3 regions of the Streptomyces sp. NPDC048171 genome follow, and region 3 is predicted to be linked to each of the others. Evidence: riboswitches for the same ligand, from Rfam matches in the RefSeq annotation. Region 3 holds a riboswitch; each other region holds the start of a gene.
The links. Region 3 has a riboswitch for cobalamin ahead of metE (5-methyltetrahydropteroyltriglutamate--homocysteine S-methyltransferase). Riboswitches for the same ligand answer to the same signal wherever they lie in the genome.

Region 1 (5,189 bases), on a different contig from region 3:
CGGCTGGAAACACAGCCTTTCTCCCGGGCCATGATCGGCACCTTCGCCGAACTGGTGCGCGCGACGGGCAACCTGCGGACAGCGGACGTCGGGTGCGGGCCCGGACATCTGACAGCCATGCTGCACGAACTCGGCCTGGACGCCTTCGGACTAGACCTTGCCCCCGGCATGGTCGACCACGCCCGGCAGGCCCATCCGGCGCTGCGCTTCCAAGAGGCGCGGATGGAATCCCTGCCGATCGAGGACGCCGCGCTCGGCGGTGTGCTGGCCCACTACTCAATGATTCACACCCCTCCGGGGGAACTACCGGAGCTGCTCGCCGAACAGGTACGCGTCCTGGCACCGAACGGTCTGCTCCTGGTCTCCTTCTTCGGGACCGACGGACAAGTACCGGTCCGGTTCGACCACAAGGTGGCGCCCGCCTACAGCTGGCCGGTGGATCGCCTCGCCGAACTGCTGGGCGATGCTGGGCTCGATCCCTTCGCCCGGCTGCTCCACGATCCATCCTCTGATCGGGGCTTCCTCGACACCCATCTACTGGCCCGCCGTTCGTAGCCACTGCCCAGTCCCCCCAGCCGATCGGCGCACTCCGGATTGCCAGCTCAGCCGAATCTCGCTGATCAGACCGGAATTGTCAGACACCCCCTAGTGCACCCGGGCACCGCTACTTACTGGGTTGGGCCGGGCAAACCATCGGCAAGTCGCTCCCAAGGGCGGGTTCGCGAACGCGGCTCGGGCAAACCTCCATGGAGCTCCTGCGAGATGACCTGCCGGACCACGGCATGCGACGTGAAGCAGATCTCCAGCTTGCTTGCGCCTTATCTTCGTACAGGGTTTTCCCTCCTGACTACCTGACCACCCCTCACGATCCGCAGGGGGCGGGCACCCAGCCAGTACCGCCTTTCCGCGCGCAGGTCGAGTCAGTAGTCAGTCACCTGTAGCCTGGGCAACTGCCGCACCGCAGCGTGCCGTTGATGGTGCTTAAATCATCACCACAGACACCGCAAACGACTGCCCCTTCAATGGCCGCCCGTGACTGTGCACCAATACGGTCGCCCTGAAAACCGATGACCTCGTGTACCGCGGAAAGCCCCTCAATGGGGCCGTCGTAGGACCACTCCGCCCGTCGCATCCCATCGGGGTGCTCTTCGATGATTTGCCGAGCGGTAATGTGCTGCCCTCGCGCCTCGACGTCGACACCCTTGATCGATATGGTCGCCCGCTTGACCCCGGGCTTGAATAGGTGTCGGATCAGCAGAGCGAAGACAATGCACAACGTGGCCACGATGGCAACAATGGCCACATAGTTGCCCACGAGCACCAGTAGAAAGCCCTTGACCGATTCAACGTTGCCCCCGTCCAGAATCACGTCACGACTGGTACCGAAATCTACGCCTGCCAGCGTGTAAACGGCTAGAGCGGGCAAAGCGATTCCGACCTGAACGTGTATTCGGGGGCCCACATCCACCCATCTCGACACCTCGGTTGAGCGACGGCACAAGCTGCTCGTCATGCAGCCGCCACACCTGCCTCGGTTGAGGGACATCCCGTAAACGATCTCCGACATCGGCGGTGTGCTACCCCATGACCGCGCGGGCCGCGTCCAGAAATGCCAGCCGGTTGTCCTCCAAGTAGTCACGCACGCTTTCACCGTCGGGCAGGCCCTCCCACACCGTCCGGTTGAGGTCGAGGAAGTGCGCGCGTGCCGCGTCGTGCACGGGTAGGGGGAACTGGATGCGGATGAGACGCTCCGTGACCCAGAGCCTGTTCATGACGTCCTGGGTCGCGAGGAACCAGTCGTCGGTGTCCGCCCACTCGGAGGGCCTGCTGAAGGCGAAGCGTTCGGCTTCGGCCCCCACCTCGATGAACCGCTCCAGCAGTGCCAGCCGTTCCCCGCGCCGGGCCTCCGACAGGGCGGTCCTCTGCCGTTGCTGTTCAGCGCGTTCCGCCGAGAGTTGGGTTCTGTGCTGGACGAGGTAGGACAGCGAGCCGCCGAGGGCGACGCCGCCGAGCGATATGAGTGAAACCCAGACCTGACCTGACATGGCGGTCATCGTGCCATGCGGTCGCCCCCTGGGACGATCTTGCTGCGGTTTGTGTGATCACGGTGCCCCAGCCGCCCTGGACAGCCACGTTCACCGGGCTGAGCTCACGTCAGTTCGGCAAGCTGATCACCGCTGTGGGGCGAAGGCGGGGATCCCGTACGAAGGGCCGGCCGAGGAGCAGGAGCCTGCCGCTGGAGGAACGGATTCTGCTGGTTGTCGCGTACTGGCGCACAAACCTCACCCCGTGCAGGAACTCCCGGGCACGGGCCACCACGGCGGCGGTGTGCATGTGTCGTGGGGCAACGGGTCTGGCTGTTGGGGCAGCGCTCCCCGGAGTCGTTATCCGGCCACAGCCGCCACCACAGCCGCACAGGGGGACACTTTTCGTCCCGCCCTCCACATTCAAGACAACCGTCGAAGCCGCACTGTCGCAGGCGTAGGAGCGCCCCTACGCTGATGAACGCAGTCGGTTCGCGCCTCCCGCCCGTTCGGGCGCCCGGTGGCGCGACGCAAGAGGGAACCCGGTGCGAATCCGGGGCTGTCCCGCAGCGGTGAGTGGGAACGGAAGCCGTCGATGTCACTGGGCCCGTCAGGGCCGGGGAAGAGACGGCCGGTAGGTGTCCGCCCTTCCGGTGGACGTGCCCGCGAGTCCGAAGACCTGCCACTGCGCCCGCGTCCCGCGCGGGCTGTGCACGTGACCTCGTGGACTGGGTCGGCGGTATGGGCGGTCGTACGTCGTGCGTCGTACGGGTGGCCGCGCCTCCTTCCCCGTCGGCGTTCAAGGCCCGGTGCGGAGGAGGATGGTGTGCGGGACCCAGCCGGTTCGCGTCTGCCGTACCGACCCCGGGAGCCGGACGTGGACGGCGGCACGGTGTCCGGTGTCTGCCAGGGCACTCTGGGTGAGCTGTACCAAGGGCCGTCGCGAGTCGGCGCCGATCCCGGGATCGCGGTGGTGTCCTTTCCCGTGGACCGCCACTCGTGGGTCTATTTCACTCCGCGGACGGCGGCCGGTCCCCCGCCGCACGCACCGCCGCTCGGGAAGAAGTCGGCGGAAGCGGCCCGGCTCTTCCTGGACCACTACGGCCTCACTCTGCCCCCCGGTGACTGGCACACCCACTCCGAACTGCCGGTGGGCGTGGGTATGGCCAGTTCGACGGCGGACATCGTGGCGACCCTGCGCTGCCTGTTCCGCGTCTTCTCCCTGCCGTACGACACGGAGGTGATCCGCGGCGTCCTGGCGCGGATCGAGCGCTCCGACAGCGTCTTCCTCGACGAGTTCGCCCTGTACCTCAGCGGCCGGCACCGGGTGGTGCGGCGGCTGGGACCCGATGTCGGCTTCCACACCGCCTACGTCACGGAACCCGGCACGGTGGACACCGCCGCCGTCACTCCTCTGCTACTGGACCACTACCGGCGCCGCGGCGAGGAGTACCAGCGGTGTCTGACCGATCTGGTGAAGGGCTTCGACTCGGGTGACCCGGCCGCCGTCGCCCGTGCCGCGACGGTCAGCGCCGCGTTGTCCCAGGAGGTGCTGCCCAAGGCCACCTTCGGCAGCCTGCAAGCCCATCGTGAGCGGTTCGGCGCCGACGGCGTCTTCGTCGCCCACACCGGCTGCCTGGCCGGCTATCTCTTCGCCTCGCGCCCAGGCGCCCAGGTCAAGTCCGACCTCTCCGCGTTCTTCCGCTCGATCGGCCACCAGTGCACCTTCGCCCAAGGAGGCTACGGGTGATCCACCCCCACATCGCCGACGCCCTGAAAGCCCCGGACCTAGTACGGCTCAGCGACGGGCTGGTCCTGCTGCGGTTCGAGTCGATGAAGATCTACTCGGCTCTGGCCGCCGTCCGCCATCTGCTGGAGCGGGGCACCGTCCGCCCGGGGCAGACCCTGATCGACAGCTCCAGCGGCATCTACGCCTACGCCCTCGCCCTGGCCTGCCACCGGTACGGCATGCGGTGCCACATCGTCGCGTCCACCACCGTCGACGCCACCACCCTCGCCCAACTGGAGGTCCTCGGCAGCACCGTGGAACAGGTCAGACCGTCGCGGAACCTCAAGCTCGACCAGGAACTGAGGGTGCGACGGGTGCGCGAGATCCTCGCCGAGCGTCCAGGTCACCACTGGATGCGTCAGTACCACGACGACGTCCACTACCTCGGCTACCAGGAGGTCGCCGACCGGATCGCGGCGGAGTTCCCGGACACGCCGCTGACCGTGGTCGGCGGTGTGGGCTCCGGAGCCTCGACCGGCGGCATCGTCGAGCGCCTGCGCGGCTCGAACCCCTCGGTGCGTCTGGTCGGTGTCCAGCCCTTCGGGAGCGTCACCTTCGGCAGCCAGGACCATCACGATCCCGAGGCGATCATCGCCGGCATCGGCTCGTCCATCGCCTTCGACAACGTCCGGCACCATCTCTACGACACCGTGCACTGGCTGGACTTCACCCACGCCATGTCCGGTGCCGTCGCCCTGCTGCGCGAGCACGCGGTGTTCGCCGGGCTGTCCACCGGTGCCGGCTACCTCACGGCGACGTACGAGAGCCGCCGTCATCCCGACCGGCTGCACCTGGTGATCGGGGCCGACACCGGACACCGGTACGTGGAGCGCGTCTTCGCCAGGCACTCCGAGGCTCTGGAACCGGCTGCGCTGAAACCCGTCGAGGTCCGCAGTCCGGAGGAGATGGCCATGCCCTGGTCGAGGATGACGTGGCAGCGCACCGGCTGCCCGGCCGACCGGAAGGAGCGTGCCGCATGACCGTGGCCTGCCTGGAGTCACTGACCTTCGGCCTCGGCCATCTGGTCCGCGCCGCCGACCGGCTCGGTGAGCGCCTGGTGCTCCTCACCCGGGATCCCGCCTACTACGCCTACGAACTGGACCGGCTGCCCGCCGGCGCCCTCGAAGTCGTCGTGACCGACACCTTCGACGTGGAGCGGGTCGCCGCTCTGCTCCACCGCACCCCTCGGCTGGGCGGTCTGATCAGTTCGACCGACACCTGGACCCTGAGCGGCGCCGCTCTCGCCGAACGCCTCGCTCTGCCCGGTCTCGACCCCGCCGTACTGCGGCTGACCCGGGACAAGGCCGCCGTACGCAACAGGCTGCACGATGCGGGTCTCACCCGGGCGAGGGCCGTCGAGAGCGCCGACCCGGACC
Region 2 (5,189 bases), on a different contig from region 3:
TGGAGGCGGTCGCAGTAGTACGCGGCCAGGTTGAGGTCGTGCAGTGCGACCAGCACGGTCGCCGGCAGCCGCCGCAGCACGCCGAGGACGTCCAGTTGATGGCGGATGTCGAGGTGGTTGGTCGGCTCGTCGAGGACCAGCAGGGCAGGTCGCTGGGCGAGGGCGCGGGCGATGAGGACCCGCTGGCGCTCGCCGCCGGAGAGCCGGTCGAAGGGGCGCTCGGCCAGCCGGCCGGCGTCCACCGCGGCGAGGGCGTCGTCGATGATGGCGGCGTCCTCCGCCGTGTCGCCGGCCAGCATCCGCTTGTGCGGCGTGCGGCCCATGGCCACGACCTCCCGGACGGCGAGGTCGAAGTCCGCGGCCGAGTCCTGCACCACGGCCGCCACGGTGCGCGCGAGACGCCGCGCGGGCATCGACCAGGTGTCGGCGCCGTCGACGCGGACGGTGCCGGTGTCCGGGCGCAGGACGCGGTAGACGGCCCTCAGCAGGCTGGACTTGCCGCTGCCGTTGGGACCGACCAGACCGATCACCTCGCCCGCCGAGGCGGTCAGCGAGACGTCGCGCACCAGGTGGCGGGCTCCGGCGGTGAGGGTGACGCCCTCGACGGACAGGTCGGTCGCGGCGCTCATGCCCCTCCTCGGTCGGTGCCGCGCCGGGCGTCCCGGCGCATCAGCCACAGGAAGAACGGCCCGCCGCACAGCGCGGTGAGCACGCCGACCGGGATCTCCATGGGCGCGGCGACGGTGCGTGCGGCGATGTCGGCCCAGATCAGGAAGACCGCTCCGGCGAGCGCAGCCGTGGGCAGCACCCTGCGGTGGTCGCCGCCGACGAACAGGCGTACCACGTGCGGGAGGATCAGGCCGACGAAGCCGATCGGGCCGGACGCCGCGACGAGTACGCCGGTGACCAGGGACAGCAGCACGAACATGCGGGCCCTGAAGCGGGCGACGTCCAGGCCCATCGTCGTCGCCGCCTCCTCACCGGCCAGCAGCAGGTTGAGGTTGCGGGCCTGCACCAGGAGCACGCCGATGCCCAGCAGCACCGCCAGCCCCGGCAGCCACAAGGTCTGCCAGTTGACGCCGCCGAGACCGCCCAGGGTCCAGGCGAGCACCGCCCGGGCCTCGTTGCCGCGGTCGGTGGTGAGCAGCAGCAGGTCGAGGACGGCCGTGAGCATCGCCGCGATCGCCACCCCGGACAGGACCAGGCGCGTCGAGGTGATGCGCCCGCCGGTGCGGGCGGTGGCGTACACGATCGCCAGTGCGCCGAGGGCGCCGGCGAACGCGGCGGCGGACAGCGACAGGGGACCGAGGAAGCCGACGCCGAAGACGATGACCGAGACCGCGCCGAGGGAGGCGCCGGAGGAGACGCCGAGCAGGTACGGCTCGGCGAGCGGGTTGCGGACCAGCGCCTGAAGGGCGGTGCCGACCACCGCGAGACCCGCACCGGTCACCGCTCCCAGCAGGACGCGCGGGGCCCGTACGTCGAGGACGATGGTCTCCCGCGCGCGGGACCAGTCGGGGTGGGTGAAGTCGGCGCCCAGGGCGTGCGTCACGATTCCCCAGACCTGGCCGGGCGGCACCTGGACCGAGCCGATGGCCAGTCCGGCCGTCACGGAGGCCACCAGCAGGGCCGCCAGCGCGAGCGACGTCCCCGCCATCGTCGTACGCCCCGCCCGGCGCGACCGGGCGGCCGTCGGGTCCGGTTCGGCTACCGCCTTGGTGGCGGTGCCCGTCACCGGAAGCTCTCGGGGTGCAGTCCGCGGGCGAGGTCCCCGACCGCGTACGCCGACCGGATGCCGACCAGGGTCGCGGTCAGCGGCAGGACGACGAACCGCTTGTTCTTGACGGCGGGGACGTCGGCGAGGGCCGGCTGGGAGAGCAGGAACTTCTTCTTCTGCTCGACGCTGCCGGCTCCGGCGTAGTCGTAGATCGCGATGACCTCGGGCCTGCGCTCGACGACCTGTTCCCAGGAGACGTCGCCGAACACCTCGTCGAGGTCGCCGAAGACGTTCTTGCCGCCGGCCAGCCGGATCAGGTCGGTGCCCAGGCCCTTGCCGCCCGCGGTGAAGGCGCTCTTGTCGCCGCTGTCGTAGACGAAGACCGGCACCTCCGGCTCGCCCTTCACGGCGGCGGACGCCCTGGCGACACGGCTCTGCAGGTCGGCGATCAGCTTGTCGGCCCGGTCGGGGACGCCGAAGACGCTCGCCACCGTACGGATCTCGGCGTAGGTGTCCTTCATCGTCACCCGCTTCTCGCCGCAGTACTCGCGGTTGAGGTAGGTGTCGATGCCCGCGTCGGCGAACGCCTTGCGGGAGCGGCCCTCGTTCTCGGCGAAGGCACTGCCGTAGCCGCCGTAGACGAGGTCGGGCTCGGTGTCCAGGATCTTCTCGAACGACGGTTCCCGCTCGGCGAGTTCGGGTATCGCCTCGTAGTCCTTCCGCAACTCCGGCAGGACGGCCGAGTCGGGGAAGGCGGTGCCGACCATGCGGTCCTTCAGACCGAGCGCGAGCATCAGCTCCGCGGGGTGCTGATGGATGGTGACCACCCGGGACGGCGGCTTGTCGTACGTCGTCCTCACACCGCAGTTGTCGACGGTGACGGGGAATCCCGCGGGGGACGACGCCGATGCGGATCCGTCCTGGCCGGAGTCGTCGGCGCCGCCGGACGAGCCGCACCCGGCGGTCACCAGGGCCGCCGACAGGGCGAGCGCCGCGGCCGTGGCGCGCAGGCTCCGGCGGCGTCGGGCAGGGGAGAACAGGGCTGACACGTAAGCCTCCTGGGGAGTCCGCGCTCCTCGGATCGGGCCCGCGACAGGCCAGTGTCCTGACTCCCGGGCCGACGGCCCCCGGCTGCCCGCCCGGTGGGCGCGGGGGCAGGTCGAGGGCGTGATGCCCGGTCACAGTGGCGGGACCGTGCCGGATTCGCACCGGCTTCCTGTCTCCCGTCGCGGCTATGACCTGGCGATATTACGTTCCTTTGGACCGGGCGCAAAGCGCGGGTGCTCAGCGGGCACGCGGTGCCCGTGCACGGCGAGGGGCCCCGCTGACAGCCGCGGGGCCGGGATGCGAGGATGCCCGGAGCAATTGGGCGACGGCGGCCCGAGGAAGCCGGTGCGAATCCGGCGCGGTCCCGCCACTGTGATCGGCGAGCGAGCCCCCACACGACCACTGCCCGCACGGGTGGGAAGGGGTGGGGCGAGCGACGACCCGAGAGCCAGGAGACTCACGCGGTCGCCTCCTCGACGGACCACCGGGGCGGATCTCCCCGGGGAGAGGGACGATGCCGTATGCCCGCCCACGCCGGCCCGAACGAAGCGACGCCCGGCGCACCTACGGACCCGACGCCCTCACGCGTCGTCGTCTGCCGGGACTGCTGCTGCGGCACCCCGAAGATCATCGGCGTCGACCACGCGGCGCAGACGGCGCGGCTGCGGGCCCGGGTGCCCGTGCGGGTGTCGGACTGCCTCGACGTGTGCGAACAGGCCAACGTGATCGTCGTCCAGCCCTCCGCGGCGGGCCGCGCCGCCGGCGCCCGTCCGGTCTGGCTCGGACTGGTCAACGACCCCGACGCCACCGAGGACATCGCCGACTGGGTCCGCGCCGGCGGTCCCGGCGTCGCACCGCGGCCCGACATCCTCGACCTGTACGCCATCACGCCCCCGCGACGGGGCCCGTCCGCCTGACTCGGCGCTCACGAGGAGATACCGGTGTCCGGAAAGGTTCAGGCGCCGCCCGCCGACGTCACCGCCGCCCTGCACGACGTGGCCGCCCTCGGGGGCTTCTTCGTCCTGCGCGTCGGGGGTGCGGATGCGGGCTGGCATCCGGTCGGCCACTCCTACGCGCGGGGTTTCACCGACCTCGCCGAGGCCGTCGCGCACCGCCACCGCGCGCCCGAAGCGCGGATCGGCGTGTCCATCGCCCACCTGGGTCACGCGGCACGCCTCTGGTCGCCCGCCCTGGCCTGCGCACTCCTGCACGGCATCGTCCTCGACCTGAGCCGGCTGGAGCGGGCCGACGACGGCCCGGCCCTGCGCATGCCCCACCCCGCCGGCCTGCGCGGCGGGACGGCACGGCCGTCTCCCGCCCTCGCGCTGTACCGGCAGGTGACGGCCCACCTGGAAGCGCTGGCCGAAGGGCTCCGCGTCAAGGTCGCCCCACGACTGCTGGACGGCAACGCCGCCTCGGCGCTCGTCGAGGCGGCCCGCGCCCTGCTGGCGGCGCACCCCGCACTCCGCGAGCCGCTCACCGGCCTCACCACCGAGCTGCTGAACACCGGACGGCTCGTGGGCACCGGAGAGATCACCGGACCGGATCTCACGTTCCGGCGCCGCAGTTGCTGTCTCTACTACCGCGCGCCGAACGGCTCGAAGTGCGGCGACTGCTGCCTGGCGGACTGAGGGGGGCGGTCAGAGGCCGTCCGGGTCAAGGGCGTTCAGGGACTGCTCGGTCCAGATGACCTTGCCCTGCGCGTGGTACCGGGTGCCCCAGCGCCGGGCGCACTGGGCGACGAGGAACAGGCCGCGGCCTCCCTCGTCGGTGGTGGCTGCCATGCGCAGGTGGGGTGCCGTGCTGCTGCCGTCGGAGACCTCGCAGATCAGACTGCGGTCGAGCAGCAGCCGGACGCGCACCGGTTCGGCAGCGTGCCGGATGGCGTTGGTGACCAGCTCGCTGAGGATCAGCTCGGTGGTGAACGCCGTCTCCTCGAGCCCCCACTCGGTGAGCCGGCGCGTTGCGTCGGCCCGGACGCCGGCGACGGCCGCGGGGTCGCGCGGCACGTGCCACTCGGCGACCCGGTCGGCGGGGAAGGCCCGGGTCCGGGCCACCAGGAGGACGATGTCGTCGTCGGGCCGGTCGGGGAGCAGCGCGTCCAGCAGCACGGCACAGGTCTCGTCCGGCGTCCGGTCCGCGCTGGTGAGCCGCCTGCGGAGCAGCTCGAGGCCCGCCTCGATGTCCCGGCCCCGGCCCGTCACCAGTCCGTTGGTGAACAGGACGAGCCGGCTGCCCTCGGGAAGCCGGAACTCGGCCGGGGTGAAGGGCAGGCCGCCGAGGCCCAGCGGAGGGCCGGGTGGCAGCTCGGGGAAGTCCACGCCGCCGTCCGGGCGGACGACGGCCGGCGGCGGGTGCCCGGCGCGGGCCATGGTGCAGTCACCCGAGACCGGGTCGTACACGGCGTAGAGACAGGTCGCACCGA
Region 3 (4,320 bases):
GATGGTGCTCTGACGTGCTCGGCCGACGGCACCGGCCGGCGGCCGGTGCCGTACCGGGCGTCAGCCGATGACGGCCTCCCAGGTGTCGACCGCGAAGTGGACGGTCATGCCGTTGCGGCCGTAGAGGCGCGGTGCGCCGGTGGCGTTGGCCGTGTCGACCCCGAGGCCCACCGTGTCCCGGCCCCGCGCGGCGAAGTGCGCGAAGGCGTGCCGCAGGAGGAATCCGCCCAGGCCCCTCCCCCGTGCCTCGCCCAGCACGCCGAGGGCGCGGATCCAGCCCATGGCCTCGCGGTCGTCCCGGGCCAGCAGGAAACCGGCGTCCCCCAGGTCGTCGGTGGCGGCGATCCACACCAGGGACCAGTCGAGCCCCTCGGCGTCGATGTCGCTGAGCCAGAGCCGGTAGGGGCGCGGCTGGAAGTCGAAGTGCCCGGCGAACGCCTGCTGGTACAGCTCGTGCACCCGGACCCGGTCCGCCTCCGTCGCGCAGGCGCGCACGCTCACCCCGGCCGGGGCACGCGGCGGCAGGTCGGCCGCGGGGTCCACCGCCCGGCGCAGGACGTGGTGGGACCGGACGACCCGCCAGCCCCGCTCCGCGAGGAGCGCGGTGTCGGTCGTGGGCCGGGCGTTGAGATGCAGGTGGACGACGGCCCGAGCGGCCCCGTTGGCCCGTGCCTTGGCAGGGGCGCGGTCCTCCATGGCGGCCAGCAGCCGCAGGCCGGTGTCCTGGTGGCCGGGGAGCACGTAGTGGTCGATGTCCACGCGCTCGCCGCCGGACTCGTCCCACAACAGCCCGTACGCCACCAGCAGGCCGCCGTCGAAGGCGAGCCACGAGTCCCGGCTCAGATCCGTCTCGGGATGCTTCAGGTCGGCCTCGACGGTGTGCTGGTCGGTCTCGGGGCGGCCGATCTCGATCCGGTCGATCTCGTTGAGGAGCTGGGTGATGGCGGGCGCGTCGGCAAGGGTGGCCGGCCGCAGTTCGGCGGTGGACATGAGAGCAGAATCGAGGGCGCCGGCGGGCGCCCGCAACGGAATTTCCGCCCTGCACGCCGCTGAGGACCGTCCGGACGCGGATGGGGCGCGACGGGTGGACGTAGGTCCGCGAACCGCGGGCATACGGGTGTCCTGAGGGCCTTCTCCGTCGCCGACCCACGGGAGTCTCCTGTGACACCGAGCCTGCGCACCGCACGCGGGTGCCGTGCCGCCGCCGTTCTCCTGCTCGCCGCCGCCTGGTACGGGGGCAGCCACCACCCCTGGCTCGCCCTGCCCGGGCTCTACGCCGCGGGGGTCATGGCCTGGTGCGCGGCCCGGGAGGGGGCCGAGCACCGGCGCAGGACCGTTCTGGCACGCCGGGCCGAACTCCTGGCCCGTCCGCCTCATCGGCAGCCGGTCGGTCTCGCCCCGTGCTGCGCCTTCTGGCGGCACTCCGACGGCGCCGTGCACGGCCCGGAGTGCACCCGCCCCGCCGCAGCCCGCGTCCCCGTGAGCGCCGACTGCTGCGAGGTGTGGTGGACCTCGCTGGGCTCGGCCCACGACACGGCCTGCCCGCGGCACGCCGTCGCGCCCGAGCGGGACCGCAGCGACTGGGCCCAGCAGTAGTCCGCCGGCGGTGTGTCCCGTCGCACCGTCCGCATGCCGGACGCGTCCGGCCGATTCCGGGGTGGTCCCCGGTAGGGTGAACGGTGCAGCTGGTTCGCCCCGTCCGCCAGGCGGGGTGTCGTAAGAGGGAACCCGGTGGGAATCCGGGACTGCCCCGCAGCGGTGAGCGGGAACGACCGCCGTCATACGCACTGGGTCCGACGTACCGGGCCCGGGAAGCGACGGCCAGTAGGTGTCCTCCGGACGGAGGGCGTGCCCGCGAGTCCGAAGACCTGCCAACTGCCCGCGTGCGGACCGTTCCGCGCGCGGACATCCCGGTGACCTCGAGGGCGGGTCGGCGTGCACCAGACGGAACGGCCGTGCCTTTGCCGCGCGGGGTCGTCACCGTCCGGCTGTCAGCCACACCTTCGCGCTCTCGTCCCGTCCCCGGGATCTCAGGGACTCATCTCGCGAAGGAGATCTCCGTGACAGCGAAGTCCGCAGCCGCGGCAGCACGGGCCACCGTGTACGGCTACCCCCGCCAGGGTCAGAACCGTGAACTGAAGAAGGCCGTCGAGGGCTACTGGAAGGGCCGCGTCACCGCCGACGCCCTCCACGCCACCGCCGCCGAACTCCGGCGCGACAACCGGCGGCAGCTCACCGACGCCGGCATCCACGAGGTGCCCACCGGTGATTTCTCGTACTACGACCACGTCCTCGACACCACCGTCATGGTCGGCGCGATTCCGGAACGGCACCGCGCCGCCGTCGTCGCCGACGCGACGGACGGCTACTTCGCGATGGCCCGCGGCACCCAGGACGTGGCGCCGCTGGAGATGACCAAGTGGTTCGACACGAACTACCACTACCTCGTCCCCGAACTCGGTCCCGGCACCGTCTTCACGGCCGACTCCACCAAGCAGGTCGCCGAGCTGAAGGAAGCCCTCGCCGAGGGCCTCACCGCCCGTCCGGTCCTGGTCGGCCCCGTCACGTACCTGCTGCTCGCCAAGCCCGCTCCCGGCGTGCCCGCGGACTTCGAGCCGCTCACGCTCCTGGACCGGCTGCTTCCCGTGTACGCCGAGGTCCTCGCCGACCTGCGTGCGGCCGGCGCCGAATGGGTCCAGCTCGACGAACCCGCCCTGGTCCAGGACCGCACCCCGGCCGAGCTGAATGCCGCGGAGCGCGCCTTCCGTGATCTCGGCGCCCTGTCCGACCGTCCGAAGCTGCTGGTCGCCTCGTACTTCGACCGGCTCGGCGACGCCCTGCCGATGCTGGCCAAGGCACCGGTGGACGGGCTGGCGCTGGACTTCACCGAGGCCGCCGCCGCCAACCTCGACGCGCTCGCCGCCGTCGGTGGACTGCCCGGCAAGCGCCTGGTCGCCGGTGTGGTCAACGGCCGCAACATCTGGATCAACGATCTGCAGAAGTCCCTGACCACACTCGGCACCCTGCTCGGGCTCGCCGACCGTGTAGACGTCTCCGCCTCCTGCTCCCTGCTGCACGTCCCGCTGGACGCGGCCCTCGAGCGGGACATCGACCCGCAGATCCTGCGCTGGCTCGCGTTCGCCCGGCAGAAGACCTCCGAGATCGCCACGCTCGCCAAGGGCCTCGCCCAGGGCACCGACGGCATCACCGGCGAACTCGCCGCCAACCGCGCCGACCTCGCCTCCCGGGCCACCTCACCCATCACCCGCGACCCTGCCGTCCGCTCCCGTGCGGAGGCCGTGACCAGCGCCGACACCCGCCGTTCCCAGCCGTACGCCGAACGGGCCGCGGCCCAGCGCGCCCACCTCCGGCTGCCCCTGCTGCCGACCACCACCATCGGCTCGTTCCCGCAGACCACCGAGCTGCGCACCGCACGCGCCGACCTGCGCGCCGGGCGCCTGGACGAGGCCGGTTACGAGGAGCGCATCAGGTCGGAGATCCAGGAGGTCATCTCCTTCCAGGAGAAGACCGGAATCGACGTCCTGGTGCACGGCGAGCCCGAGCGCAACGACATGGTCCAGTACTTCGCCGAGCAGCTGACCGGCTACCTCGCCACCCAGCACGGCTGGGTCCAGTCGTACGGCACCCGCTACGTCCGTCCGCCGGTCCTGGCCGGTGACATCTCCCGCCCGCAGCCGATGACGGTGCGCTGGACGAACTACGCCCAGTCCCTGAGCGACCGCCCGGTCAAGGGCATGCTCACCGGGCCGGTCACCATGCTCGCCTGGTCCTTCGTCCGCGACGACCAGCCCCTCGGCGACACCGCCCGGCAGGTCGCCCTCGCCCTGCGCGACGAGGTGAACGACCTGCAGGCCGCCGGCACCTCGGTCATCCAGGTGGACGAGCCCGCACTGCGCGAGACGCTGCCCCTGAGGGCCGCCGACCACGCCACCTATCTGGCGTGGGCGACCGAGGCGTTCCGGCTCAGCACGAGCGGGGTGCGTCCGGACACCCAGATCCACACCCACATGTGCTACGCGGAGTTCGGCGACATCGTCCAGGCCATCGACGACCTCGACGCCGACGTCATCAGTCTGGAGGCAGCCCGCAGCCACATGCAGGTCGCCCGGGAACTGGCCGCCCACGGCTACCCTCGCGAGGCCGGACCGGGCGTCTACGACATCCACTCCCCGCGTGTCCCGAGCGCCGACGAGGCCGCCGACCTCCTGCGTACGGGCCTGAAGGCCATCCCGGCCGAGCGGCTCTGGGTCAACCCCGACTGCGGACTGAAGACCCGTGGCTGGCCCGAGACCCGTGCGT

Region 1: it holds a riboswitch for cobalamin, as region 3 does, so the genes downstream of both, ACGF3J_RS32065 (hypothetical protein) here and metE (5-methyltetrahydropteroyltriglutamate--homocysteine S-methyltransferase) in region 3, are expected to answer to the same signal.
Region 2: it holds a riboswitch for cobalamin, as region 3 does, so the genes downstream of both, ACGF3J_RS30975 ((2Fe-2S) ferredoxin domain-containing protein) here and metE (5-methyltetrahydropteroyltriglutamate--homocysteine S-methyltransferase) in region 3, are expected to answer to the same signal.

Annotation. Positions count from the first base shown of each region.
Region 1 covers NZ_JBIDAU010000013.1:39,052-44,240, reverse strand. Annotated here, with positions in the region: gene ACGF3J_RS32085 (class I SAM-dependent methyltransferase) at 1-555, shown strand, start outside; gene ACGF3J_RS32080 (hypothetical protein) at 932-1,369, opposite strand; gene ACGF3J_RS32075 (hypothetical protein) at 1,578-2,054, opposite strand; partial or broken gene ACGF3J_RS32070 (IS5/IS1182 family transposase) at 2,099-2,287, shown strand; cobalamin riboswitch at 2,544-2,708, shown strand; gene ACGF3J_RS32065 (hypothetical protein) at 2,851-3,774, shown strand; gene ACGF3J_RS32060 (cysteine synthase family protein) at 3,771-4,793, shown strand; gene ACGF3J_RS32055 (ATP-grasp domain-containing protein) at 4,790-5,189, shown strand, end outside.
Region 2 covers NZ_JBIDAU010000012.1:134,325-139,513, forward strand. Annotated here, with positions in the region: gene ACGF3J_RS30960 (ABC transporter ATP-binding protein) at 1-629, opposite strand, end outside; gene ACGF3J_RS30965 (iron ABC transporter permease) at 626-1,735, opposite strand; gene ACGF3J_RS30970 (ABC transporter substrate-binding protein) at 1,732-2,757, opposite strand; cobalamin riboswitch at 2,795-2,975, opposite strand; cobalamin riboswitch at 3,100-3,223, shown strand; gene ACGF3J_RS30975 ((2Fe-2S) ferredoxin domain-containing protein) at 3,286-3,681, shown strand; gene ACGF3J_RS30980 ((2Fe-2S)-binding protein) at 3,706-4,395, shown strand; gene ACGF3J_RS30985 (SpoIIE family protein phosphatase) at 4,405-5,189, opposite strand, start outside.
Region 3 covers NZ_JBIDAU010000007.1:74,890-79,209, forward strand. Annotated here, with positions in the region: gene ACGF3J_RS20375 (GNAT family N-acetyltransferase) at 61-990, opposite strand; gene ACGF3J_RS20380 (hypothetical protein) at 1,162-1,596, shown strand; cobalamin riboswitch at 1,670-1,891, shown strand; gene metE (5-methyltetrahydropteroyltriglutamate--homocysteine S-methyltransferase) at 2,061-4,320, shown strand, end outside.